DNA from 2 places in the Streptomyces sp. NPDC045287 genome. Region 1 is predicted to be linked to the other one. Evidence: riboswitches for the same ligand, from Rfam matches in the RefSeq annotation. Region 1 holds a riboswitch; the other holds the start of a gene.
The links. A riboswitch is a leader RNA that binds a small molecule or an ion and turns the genes downstream of it on or off. The one in region 1 is predicted to bind cobalamin.
Positions count from the first base shown of each region.

Region 2: it holds a riboswitch for cobalamin, as region 1 does, so the genes downstream of both, AC07D6_RS09820 (ribonucleoside-diphosphate reductase subunit alpha) here and cobN (cobaltochelatase subunit CobN) in region 1, are expected to answer to the same signal.

Region 1 is NZ_JBWKJG010000008.1:19,014-24,723, reverse strand. It holds gene AC07D6_RS15145 (precorrin-2 C(20)-methyltransferase) at 1-504, opposite strand, end outside; gene AC07D6_RS15140 (precorrin-8X methylmutase) at 501-1,136, opposite strand; gene AC07D6_RS15135 (cobalamin biosynthesis protein CobG) at 1,133-2,392, opposite strand; cobalamin riboswitch at 2,403-2,534, shown strand; gene cobN (cobaltochelatase subunit CobN) at 2,571-5,710, shown strand, end outside.
Region 2 is NZ_JBWKJG010000004.1:337,230-342,939, reverse strand. It holds gene AC07D6_RS09825 (ribonucleotide-diphosphate reductase subunit beta) at 1-803, opposite strand, end outside; gene AC07D6_RS09820 (ribonucleoside-diphosphate reductase subunit alpha) at 917-3,265, opposite strand; cobalamin riboswitch at 3,411-3,545, opposite strand; gene AC07D6_RS09815 (GNAT family N-acetyltransferase) at 3,578-4,120, opposite strand; gene AC07D6_RS09810 (hypothetical protein) at 4,140-4,757, opposite strand; gene mctP (monocarboxylate uptake permease MctP) at 4,896-5,710, opposite strand, start outside.

The DNA.
Region 1 (5,710 bases):
GTGCTGGTACGAGCCGTAGAACAGCGGGTCGCCCTCGGCGAGCACCGCCACCGTCCGGCCCGCGTCGAGGTGGGCGGCGAGCCGTGCCGACGCCTCCTCGTAGAAGTCGTTCAGCGCGCCCCGGTAGCCGCCGGGGTGGTCCGTCGTCTCCACGGTGAGCGGGTACATCAGCCGCTCCTCGACGTGGTCCTCGCGGATGTGCTTCGCCGCGATGGACCGGGCGATGGACCGGCCGTGCCGGGCACAGTGGTACGCGACGACGTCCGCCTCCGCGATGGCCTCCACCGCGCGCAGGGTCATCAGCGACGGGTCGCCGGGGCCGAGGCCGACGCCGTACAGCTTGCCCGCGCCCGCGCCCGTGCCGGTCTCCGTGCCCGTGCCGGTCTCCGTGCCCGTGCCGGTCTCCGTGTCCGCGCCGGTCTCCGTGCCCGTGCCGGTCTCCGTGCCCGTGCCGGTCTCCGTGTCCGCGCCGGTGACTGTTTCACGTGAAACGTGCGTGCTCATTCCGCCTCGCTCGCGATCGCGTTGACCGCCGCGGCCGCCATGGCGCTGCCCCCGCGCCTGCCCCGTACGACGATGTGGTCCAGGTCCGAGGCGGCCAGCGCGTCCTTGGACTCGGCCGCACCGATGAAGCCGACCGGTATGCCGAGCACCGCCGCCGGGCGGGGGGCGCCGTCCCGGACCATCTCCAGCAGCCGGAACAGGGCGGTGGGTGCGTTGCCGATCGCCACGACCGAGCCCTCCAGGCGGTCGCGCCACAGCTCCAGGGCGGCCGCGCTGCGGGTCGTGCCCAGCTCGGCGGCGAGATCGGGCACGGACGGGTCGGAGAGGGTGCAGACCACCTCGTTGTCGGCGGGGAGCCGCTTGCGGGTGACGCCGCTCGCGACCATCTGCGCGTCGCACAGGATCGGCGCGCCGGAGCGGAGCGCGGCGCGGGCGCGGGAGACGACCTCCGGCGTGTAGGCGAGGTCGCGGACGAGATCGACCATGCCGCAGGCGTGGATCATCCGCACGGCGACCTGGCTGACGTCGGCGGGCAGCCCCGCGAGATCCGCCTCGGCGCGGATCGTGGCAAAGGACTGGCGGTAGATCTCCGCGCCGTCCTTCTCGTAGTCGAACACTGTGCTCCCGCTCATCTCTGTGCCTGTGCGTCGTCGTTGTCTCGTCGTGCCGTCCGTACGGTGATGCCGTACGTGCCGTCGCCGGTGGCCAGTACGTCCACCCAGTCGCCCTGCGGGTGGCCGCAGCGGCGGTCGCAGCCGGACCAGTGCACGGGCAGCCCCCGGACCGCCGCGTCGTCCAGCGGCCGGGCGTCCGCCCGTACGTCGGCCAGGGCCTTGCCGCAGCCGGGCCGCCCCGTGCAGGCGCTCACCGTCAGCCAGGGCGACCCGGGGCGGGTGAGGAACCCGGCCCGGTCCAGCGCCGCGAGCCGCTCCTTCGCCGCCGCGCGGCCGGGCAGGCCCGCCACGACGAACCCGCGCCACGGCGTCACCCGCACCTCGCCCCCGGGCCCCGGCGCCAGGGCCCGGAACTGCTCGGCGGTGATCCGGCCCAGGGGCGCCACGACCGACACGGCACGGTCACCGACCACACCCGGCTCCGGCGGCGCCGCCACCGGCACCGCACCCGGCGAGGCGGCGGAGGCGGCCACCCCCGCACCCGCCAGACGCTCCGTCACGGCCACCTCCAGGGGCCGGTCGTCCGGCAGTTCGGCCACCCGCCAGGCACCCGTGCCGGCCTCCCGGGCAACGGCCAGGAACGCCTCGGCCGCCGCCAGCGCGGCCGACGGCGCGTCGCCCGCGGCCACCCGCCAGGACAGGTCCCCGATCCGTACCAGAGCGCACCCGCCCGGCTCTGCGAGCAACGTCACATCACCGCCCAGCCCGGCCACGTCCCCGCGCCCGTCGTCCACGGCGAACAGGAAGCGTCCCGACAGGGCGGTCGTCCACGCCCGCGCGCACAGCAGCGCGTCCAGCTCCCGCGCCCACGCCTGGGCGTCCCCGTGGGACCGTCCGTCCAGTCCGCAGAGGGGCGACACCACCATGTTCCGCACGCGTTCGTGCGCCGCCGAGGGCAGCAGCCCGGCCTCGCCGAGCAGCTCCGCGAGGGCGAGCCCGCAGTCGTCGGGCAGGCCGCGCAGGTCGAGGTTGCCGCGCGAGGTGACACCGAGCCGGCCGTCGCCCAGCCGCTCCGCTGCCCCGGCCAGCACGGCCACCTGGTGGGCCGTCAGGACGCCGGTGGGCAGCCGCAGCCGGGCGAGTCCGCCGTCGTCCGCCCGGTGCAGCCGCAGGGCGCCGGGGCACGCGTCGGCACGGTCGCGGACACGGTCCCGTATGTGGGATTCGCCCCCGTTCCGGGGCTTTGATGGGCTGGGCGGCATGGCGGCGAGCATACGCGCAGCCTCTACTATGCAGACGGCACAGGGTCCCAGGACCCTAGGGAGGAAGCACGGTGCGAATCCGGCGCGGTCCCGCCACTGTGAGCAGGGCCCCCGGGGTCCCGCGAGTCAGGAACTCCCGCCACCCACGACCACCCGGGGCGAGGACACCCCGAGGAAGGCCCGGCACGCCGTGATCCTGCTGCTGTCGCACTCCGACACCGACCTGCTGAGCGCCCGCGCGGCCGGAGGCCCGGTCGAGTACCGGTTCGCCAACCCCGCACGCCTCCCCATCGACGAGCTGCCCGGCCTCCTCGACGGCGCCGACCTCGTCGTCGTACGCCTCCTCGGCGGACTGCGCGCCTGGGAGGAGGGCATCGACCTGCTCCGCGCCCAGGACCGCCCCGTCGTCTTCCTCACCGGCGAACAGGCGCCCGACGCACAGCTCATGGAGGCGTCCACCGTCCCCATCGGCGTCGCCACCGAGGCCCACGCCTACCTCGCCCACGGCGGCCCGGACAACCTGGAGCAGCTCGCCCGGTTCCTGTCCGACACGGTCCTCCTCACCGGCCACGGCTTCGACCCGCCGGCCGCCGCCCCCACCTGGGGCCCCCTGGAGCGCACCCCCCGTGCCACCGACGGCCCGACCGTCGCCGTGCTCTACTACCGCGCCCACCACATGAGCGGCAACACCGCCTTCGTCGGCGCCCTGTGCGACGCCATCGAGGACGCCGGCGGACGCGCCCTCCCCCTGTACGTCGCCTCCCTGCGCGCCCCCGAGCCCGAGCTGCTCGACCGGCTGCGCGGCGCCGACGCCGTCGTCACCACCGTCCTCGCCGCCGGCGGCACCAAGCCCGCCGAGGCCCAGGCCGGCGGGGACGAGGAGGCGTGGGATGCGGGCGCGCTCGCCTCCCTCGACGTGCCCGTCCTCCAGGCGCTGTGCCTCACCGGTTCGCGCGCCGACTGGGAGGGGAACGACGAGGGCCTGTCCCCGCTCGACGCGGCCAGCCAGGTCGCCGTACCCGAGTTCGACGGGCGGCTCATCACCGTCCCGTTCTCCTTCAAGGAGATCGACGAGGACGGCCTGCCCGCGTACGTCCCCGACGCCGAGCGCGCGGCCCGCGTCGCCGGGATCGCCGTCCGCCACGCCCGGCTCCGGCACATCCCCAACGCCGAGAAGCGCCTGGCGCTGGTCCTCTCCGCGTACCCGACGAAGCACTCCCGCATCGGCAACGCCGTCGGCCTCGACACGCCCGCTTCCGCCGTCGCCCTGCTGCGCCGGCTGCGCGAGGAGGGGTACGACTTCGGCGACGAGGACGTGCCGGGCCTCGCGTCCGGCGACGGCGACGAGCTGATCTACGCCCTCATCGAGGCGGGCGGTCACGACCAGGACTGGCTCACCGAGGAGCAACTGGCCCGCAACCCGGTCCGCATCCCGGCCGCCGACTACCGGCGCTGGTTCGCGACGCTGCCGGAGGAGCTGCGCTCGGCCGTCGAGGAGCACTGGGGCCCGCCGCCCGGCGAGATGTTCCTCGACCGGTCCCGCAACCCCGAGGGCGACATCGTCCTCGCCGCGCTGCGCCGGGGGAACCTGCTCGTCCTCATCCAGCCGCCGCGCGGCTTCGGCGAGAACCCGATCGCGATCTACCACGACCCGGACCTGCCGCCGTCCCACCACTACCTGGCCGCCTACCGGTGGATCGCCACACCCGCGTCCGACGGCGGTTTCGGCGCGGACGCCATGGTCCACCTCGGCAAGCACGGCAACCTGGAGTGGCTGCCCGGCAAGAACGCCGGCCTGTCCGCCGCGTGCGGCCCCGACGCGGCCCTCGGCGACCTGCCGCTGATCTACCCGTTCCTCGTCAACGACCCCGGCGAGGGCACCCAGGCCAAGCGCCGCGCCCACGCCACGCTCGTCGACCACCTCGTACCGCCGATGGCCCGCGCCGACTCCTACGGCGACATCGCGCGGCTGGAGCAACTGCTCGACGAGTACGCGCAGATCTCCTCCATGGACCCGGCGAAGCTCCCCGCGATCCGCGCGCAGATCTGGACCCTCATCCAGGCCGCCCGCCTCGACCACGACCTCGGCCTGGAGGACCGGCCCGACGACGACGGGTTCGACGACTTCCTCCTGCACGTCGACGGCTGGCTGTGCGAGGTGAAGGACGCCCAGATCCGCGACGGCCTGCACGTCCTCGGCACCGCCCCGACCGGCCCCGAGCGGGTCAACCTGGTCCTGTCCATCCTCCGCGCCCGCCAGATCTGGGGCGGTACGCAGGCGCTGCCCGGGTTGCGCGAGGCGCTCGGCCTGGACGAGTCCGCCGCGACCCGCACCACCGCCGACGAGGCGGAGGCGAAGGCCCGCGCCCTCGTCGAGGCCATGGAGGAGGCCGGCTGGGACCCGGCCGCGGTCGCGTCCGTGGCGGAGGGCCACGGCGAACAGGTCGCCGCCGTCCTCGACTTCGCCGCCCGCCAGGTCGTGCCGCGCCTCGCCGCGACGACCGCCGAGCTCGACCACGCGGTGCACGCCCTCAACGGCGGTTTCGTGCCGGCCGGCCCGTCCGGCTCCCCGCTGCGCGGCCTGGTCAACGTCCTGCCGACCGGCCGGAACTTCTACTCCGTCGACCCGAAGGCCGTCCCGTCGCGCCTCGCCTGGGAGACCGGGCAGGCCCTCGCCGACTCCCTCCTGGAGCGGTACCGCGCCGACAACGGCGACTGGCCCACCTCGGTCGGCCTGTCCCTGTGGGGCACCAGCGCGATGCGCACCAGCGGCGACGACGTCGCGGAGGCGCTGGCGCTGCTGGGCGTCCGCCCCGTCTGGGACGACGCCTCGCGCCGCGTCACCGGCCTGGAGCCCATCCCGCTCGCCGAGCTGGGCCGCCCCCGCATCGACGTGACGCTGCGCATCTCCGGTTTCTTCCGCGACGCGTTCCCGCACACGGTCGGGCTGCTGGACGACGCGGTGCGGCTCGTCGCCTCCCTGGACGAACCGGCCGCGGAGAACCACGTCCGCGCCCACGCCCAGGCCGACCTGGCCGTCCACGGCGACGAGCGGCGCGCCACGACCCGCATCTTCGGCTCCCGCCCCGGTACGTACGGCGCGGGCATCCTCCAACTGATCGACTCCCGCGACTGGCGCACCGACGCGGACCTCGCCGAGGTGTACACGGTGTGGGGCGGCTTCGCGTACGGCCGCGGCCTGGACGGGCGGCCCGCGCGCGAGGAGATGGAGACGGCGTACCGGCGGATCGCCGTGGCCGCGAAGAACACGGACACCCGCGAGCACGACATCGCGGACTCCGACGACTACTTCCAGTACCACGGCGGCAT
Region 2 (5,710 bases), on a different contig from region 1:
GTCAGGCGCTGGTCGGCGACGCACTCCAGGTAGGCGCGCATCGACTCGGTGTTCATGCCCGGCAGGCCGTCGCCGCACAGGTCGCGGGCGAACTGCAGCTCGGCCTCCACGGCCTCCTTCAGCATGTCTACGACCTGCTGCTCCAGCCGGTCGTCGAACAGGTCCGGATCCTCCTTGCGGACCGTGTCCACGACGTCGAAGGCGAAGCTCATGTGCATCGTCTCGTCGCGGAACACCCAGTTGGTGCCGGTCGCCAGGCCGTGCAGCAGACCGCGCGAGCGGAACCAGTAGACGTACGCGAAGGCGCCGTAGAAGAACAGGCCCTCGATGCACGCGGCGAAGCAGATCAGGTTCAGCAGGAAGCGGCGCCGGTCGGCCTTGGTCTCCAGCCGGTCCAGCTTCTCCACCGAGTCCATCCACCGGAAGCAGAACGCGGCCTTCTCGCGGATGGACGGGATGTTCTCGACGGCGTCGAACGCGGCGGCGCGGTCGTCCGGGTCGGGGAGGTACGTGTCGAGCAGCGTCAGGTAGAACTGGACGTGCACGGCCTCCTCGAACAACTGGCGGGAGAGGTAGAGCCGGGCCTCGGGCGAGTTGATGTGCTTGTAGAGCGTCAGGACCAGGTTGTTCGCGACGATCGAGTCGCCCGTCGCGAAGAACGCCACGAGCCGGCCGATCAGGTGCTGCTCGCCGGGGGTCAGCTTCACCAGGTCCGCGACGTCCGAGTGGAGGTCGACCTCCTCGACGGTCCAGGTGTTCTTGATGGCGTCCCGGTAGCGCTCGTAGAAGTCCGGGTAGCGCATCGGACGCAGCGTCAGCTCGAAGCCCGGGTCGAGCAGCCTGGGGGTGCCGGTGCGAAGCGCCGCCGATGAGGGGCGGTGGCCGGGTGACGGGTGGGTGTCGCGGGTGGAGCTCATCACTGACAGGCCTCGCAGGACTCGGGGTTCTCAAGGGAGCAGGCGACGGCGTCGGGCTCGGACGCCTGCTGGACGGGCACGGGGGTCGCGGACGCGGCGCGGGCGATCCGCGTCGCCGGGCGGGAGCGCAGGTAGTACGTGGTCTTCAGGCCCTGCTTCCAGGCGTACGCGTACATCGACGACAGCTTGCCGATGGTCGGCGTCTCCAGGAACAGGTTCAGCGACTGCGACTGGTCCAGGAACGGCGTCCGGGCGGCGGCCATGTCGATCAGGCCGCGCTGCGGGATCTCCCACGCCGTCCGGTACAGCTCGCGCACCTCGGCCGGCACCCAGGTGAAGCCCTGCACCGAGCCGTTCGACTCGCGCAGCGCCTCGCGGGTCTGCGCGTCCCACACGCCGAGCTTCTTCAGGTCGTCCACCAGGTACGAGTTGACCTGGAGGAACTCGCCGGACAGCGTCTCGCGCTTGAACAGGTTGGAGACCTGCGGCTCGATGCACTCGTAGACCCCCGCGATGGACGCGATCGTCGCGGTCGGCGCGATCGCGAGGAGCAGCGAGTTGCGCAGGCCGACGGAGGCGACGCGCTCGCGCAGCGCCGCCCACCGCTCCGGCCAGGTCAGCTCCACGTCGTAGTGGTCGGGGTGCAGCACGCCGCGCGCCGTGCGGGTCTTGTCCCAGGCGGGCAGCGGGCCGCTGCGCTCGGCCAGGTCGGCGGACGCCTCGTACGCGGCGAGCATGATCCGCTCGGCGATCCGCGTGGACAGGGCGCGCGCCTCGGGCGAGTCGAACGGCAACCGCAGCTTGAAGAAGACGTCCTGGAGGCCCATCGCGCCCAGGCCCACCGGGCGCCAGCGGGCGTTGGACCGGCCGGCCTGCTCGGTCGGGTAGAAGTTGATGTCGACGACCCGGTCGAGGAACGTCACCGCGGTGCGGACCGTCTCGTCCAGCCGCTCCCAGTCGATGCCGTCGCCGGCGACGAACGCGCCCAGGTTCACCGAGCCCAGGTTGCAGACCGCGGTCTCCCCGTCGTCCGTGACCTCCAGGATCTCGGTGCACAGGTTCGAGGAGTGGACCGTGTGGCCCGGCTCGGCGGTCTGGTTGGCGGTGCGGTTCGCGGCGTCCTTGAACGTCATCCAGCCGTTGCCGGTCTGCGCGAGGGTCCGCATCATCCGGCCGTACAGGTCGCGGGCCGGCATCGTCTTGCGGGCCAGGCCCTTCGCCTCGGCGGCCCGGTACGCGGCGTCGAACTCCTCGCCCCACAGGTCGACCAGCTCGGGCACGTCCGACGGGGAGAACAGCGACCACGGGGCGTCGGCGTTGACGCGGCGCATGAACTCGTCCGGGATCCAGTGCGCCAGGTTCAGGTTGTGGGTGCGGCGGGCGTCCTCGCCGGTGTTGTCGCGGAGCTCCAGGAACTCCTCGATGTCGGCGTGCCAGGTCTCCAGGTAGACCGCGGCGGCGCCCTTGCGGCGACCGCCCTGGTTGACGGCGGCGACCGACGCGTCGAGCGTCTTCAGGAACGGGACGATGCCGTTGGAGTGGCCGTTGGTGCCGCGGATCAGCGAACCGCGGGCGCGGATGCGGGAGTACGACAGGCCGATGCCGCCCGCGTGCTTCGACAGCCGCGCCACCTGGTGGTAGCGGTCGTAGATGGAGTCCAGCTCGTCCTGGGGGGAGTCCAGCAGGTAGCAGGAGGACATCTGGGGGTGGCGGGTGCCCGAGTTGAACAGGGTGGGGGAGGAGGGCAGGTAGTCGAGCCGGCTCATCAGCCCGTACAGCGCCTCGACCTCGCCGAGGGCGCGCGCGGTGCCGTCCTCCGCCAGTCCGCAGGCGACGCGGAGCAGGAACTGCTGCGGGGTCTCGACGACCTTGCGGGTGATCGGGTGGCGCAGCAGGTAGCGGGAGTACAGGGTGCGCAGCCCGAAGTAGCCGAAGCGGTCGTCGGCCGCCGGGTCGATCACCGCGTCGAGCCGGTCGGCGTGGCGGGCGACGAAGTCGGCGGTCCGGTCGGCGATGAGCCCTTCGCGGTGGCCGACGGCGACCGACGCGGAGAACGCCACCGCTCCCTGGCCGGCGGCCTCGTCGGTGATCGCGCGGGCCAGCAGCCGGGCGGCGAGCCTGGAGTACGCCGGGTCCTCGGCGATCAGGCCGGCCGCCGCCTCGGTGGCGAGCTCCCGGAGTTCGGCCTCGTCCGACCCGGCGTGCCGGCCGCGCAGGGCGGCGGCGGCGACCCGGCCGGGGTCGGTGTCGGGAAGGTCCGCGGTGAGGTCGGTCAGGGTCCGCAGCAACGCGGTCCCGGGAGCGTCGGCTTCGGTGGCTGAGGCCGGATCCGCTGGCGCGATGGTCACGTGGGGGCTCTCCCTCGCTCGGCTCGGGGCCGCACGGCGGGGAGGCGGGAAGCGGGCGCACCCCGCCCCTGGGCACGGGGGCGTGCGTGACCGCGTCCGCCGGCCCACTCCGCGAGGCCCGGACGTCTGGGCACCCGGGCCGGACGGTCCGGGTGCGCTGTCGGCAGGTCGTCGGACTTGTGGGGTACGCGAAGGGCACACCGGTACACCGTTGCGGGACAGTTCCGGACTCGCACCGGATTCCCCTGCTACGACAGCGAGCACGAGCATACATGTGGGGGGCGCGGGATACGGCACCCCCCACATGTTGTGTCAGAGTGTCAGCTCGTACGCGAGGAGGGGCAGACCGGGCAGGGGCTCCCAGTCCCGCTGCGGGGCCCTGGCGAAGCCCATCCGGTCGTACAGCCGCCGGGCGCCGCGGGCCTGCGGGACGACCGACAGGACGAGCCGCGCGCAGCCGTCGACCGCGCGTGCCCGGTCGGCGCACGCCCGTACGAGCGCCTCGCCCACGCCCCGTCCGCGCGCCGCGCCGGACACGGCGAGCACCCGGAACTCGGCCTCGTCCGGTCCCGCGATGTCCGCCCACGGGCTGCCGCCGGACGGGACGAACGTCACGCCGCCCAGGAGCGTGCCGTCCGGGTCGACGGCGACGAGCACCTCGGCCTCGGCGGCCCGGCGCGGCACGTCGCGCAGCAGGTCGAGGTAGGGGTCGTCGGCCCCGTACTGGAGCAGCCCGCCGTCGAGGTAGGCGCGGGCGCTGATCTCGCCCAGGGCGCGGTGCTCGGCGGGGCGTACGGGGCGGATGGCGAAGTCGGTGGTGCTCGGTGCGGCGGGTGGGGTCCAAGTGGCGTCCATGGGACCCAGTGTGGCGGGATCAGCCGCTCGCGCCCACGTCGTTTCGGGGCGCCCCGTCGCCCACGGGCGGCAGGTCGCCGCGTTCGACGGGCTCCCCGGCGCCGGGCCGGAGCTCGGGCAGGACCGCGTCCAGCTCCTCGTCGGAGGCGCGGTGCGCCCGCTCGGCGGCGCCGCGCAACGTGTCGCGGTCGACGGAGCGGTCGGCGCTGACCCGGACGCGCAGCCCGTTCTCGGCGCGCACGTACGCGTGGGCGCCGTCCGAGGCGCGGTACCAGCCCGCGCCGTCCTTCTCGCAGGGGGTGCCGGCGGGGCCGGTGGCCGAAACCGCGGGGAGCTCCGCGCAGCTCGCCGCGTCGACCCCGCCGCGCTCGACGGCGAGGGTGATCGCGCCGCCGCCCGGGGAGACGTACGTGGCGGAGAAGCCGTCGTCGCCGAGGACGCCCACGGACTGCTCGGCCAGGTCGAAGCCGTCCGCCTCCGTCACGTACACGTGCTCGGGCCGGGTCTGCAGGGCGGCGGCGCGGGCCTCCAGTCCGGCCCGGTCGGGCACGTCCGCACCGGCCGTCCGCGTGCCGCAGGCGGCGAGGAGGAGCAGCAGGGCCAGGGCGGCCGGAGGGGGAGCGGGGCGGCGTCTCATGCGCCCATCCTCGCCCACCCCGCCCCGCGGAACGTGAGGGGCCCCGCACCACCCCGGCGGGGCGGTGCGGGGCCCTTGGGGGCCGCCGGGCCGCGCGGGTGGGGAGGGCGGGGCCTCCGGGCGCGGCGGGCCGGGGGGTCAGTGGCCGGTTCCCACCTTGGGCAGTTCGGGGCTGACCCCGGGGTCGCCGGAGTCGGCGGTGTAGTCGGACGCCGTCGTCTCGTCGACGCCCTCCGGGGCCTTCACCGCCCGCAGCACGAACGTGAGGACGACCGTGACCAGCAGGTTCAGCACGAACGCGGTGAGGCCGATGTAGCCGATCTCGCCGATGCCGGGGATCTCCGCCGACGAGCCGCCGAAGTGCTTCTGCGTGGGGCTCGCCACGTTGTACGCGGTCCACGTGCCGTACACCATGCCGACCGCCCAGCCGCCCAGCAGCGCCCAGCGGTGGAACCAGCGGGTGAACAGGCCGATGACCAGCGCGGGGAAGGTCTGGAGGATCCAGATGCCGCCCAGGAGCTGGAAGTTGATGGCGACCGTCTTGTCCATCGTCAGGACGAAGGCGAGGGCGCCCACCTTCACCAGCAGCGACACCAGCTTGGACACCTTGGTCTCCTGCTCCGGGGTGGCGTCCGGCTTCAGGAAGTCCTTGTAGATGTTGCGGGTGAAGAGGTTCGCCGCGGCGATGGACATGATGGCGGCCGGGACGAGCGCGCCGATGCCGATCGCGGCGAAGGCCACGCCCGTGAACCAGTCCGGGAACATGTCCTCGAACAACTGGGGGATGGCCAGCTGGCCGTTCTGCACCTTGATGCCGGCGGCGATCGCCATGAACCCGAGGAGCGCGAGCAGGCCGAGCATCAGCGAGTACAGCGGCAGGATCGTCGTGTTGCGGCGGATCACGTCACGGCTGCCGGACGACAGGGTGGCCGTGATCGAGTGCGGGTACATGA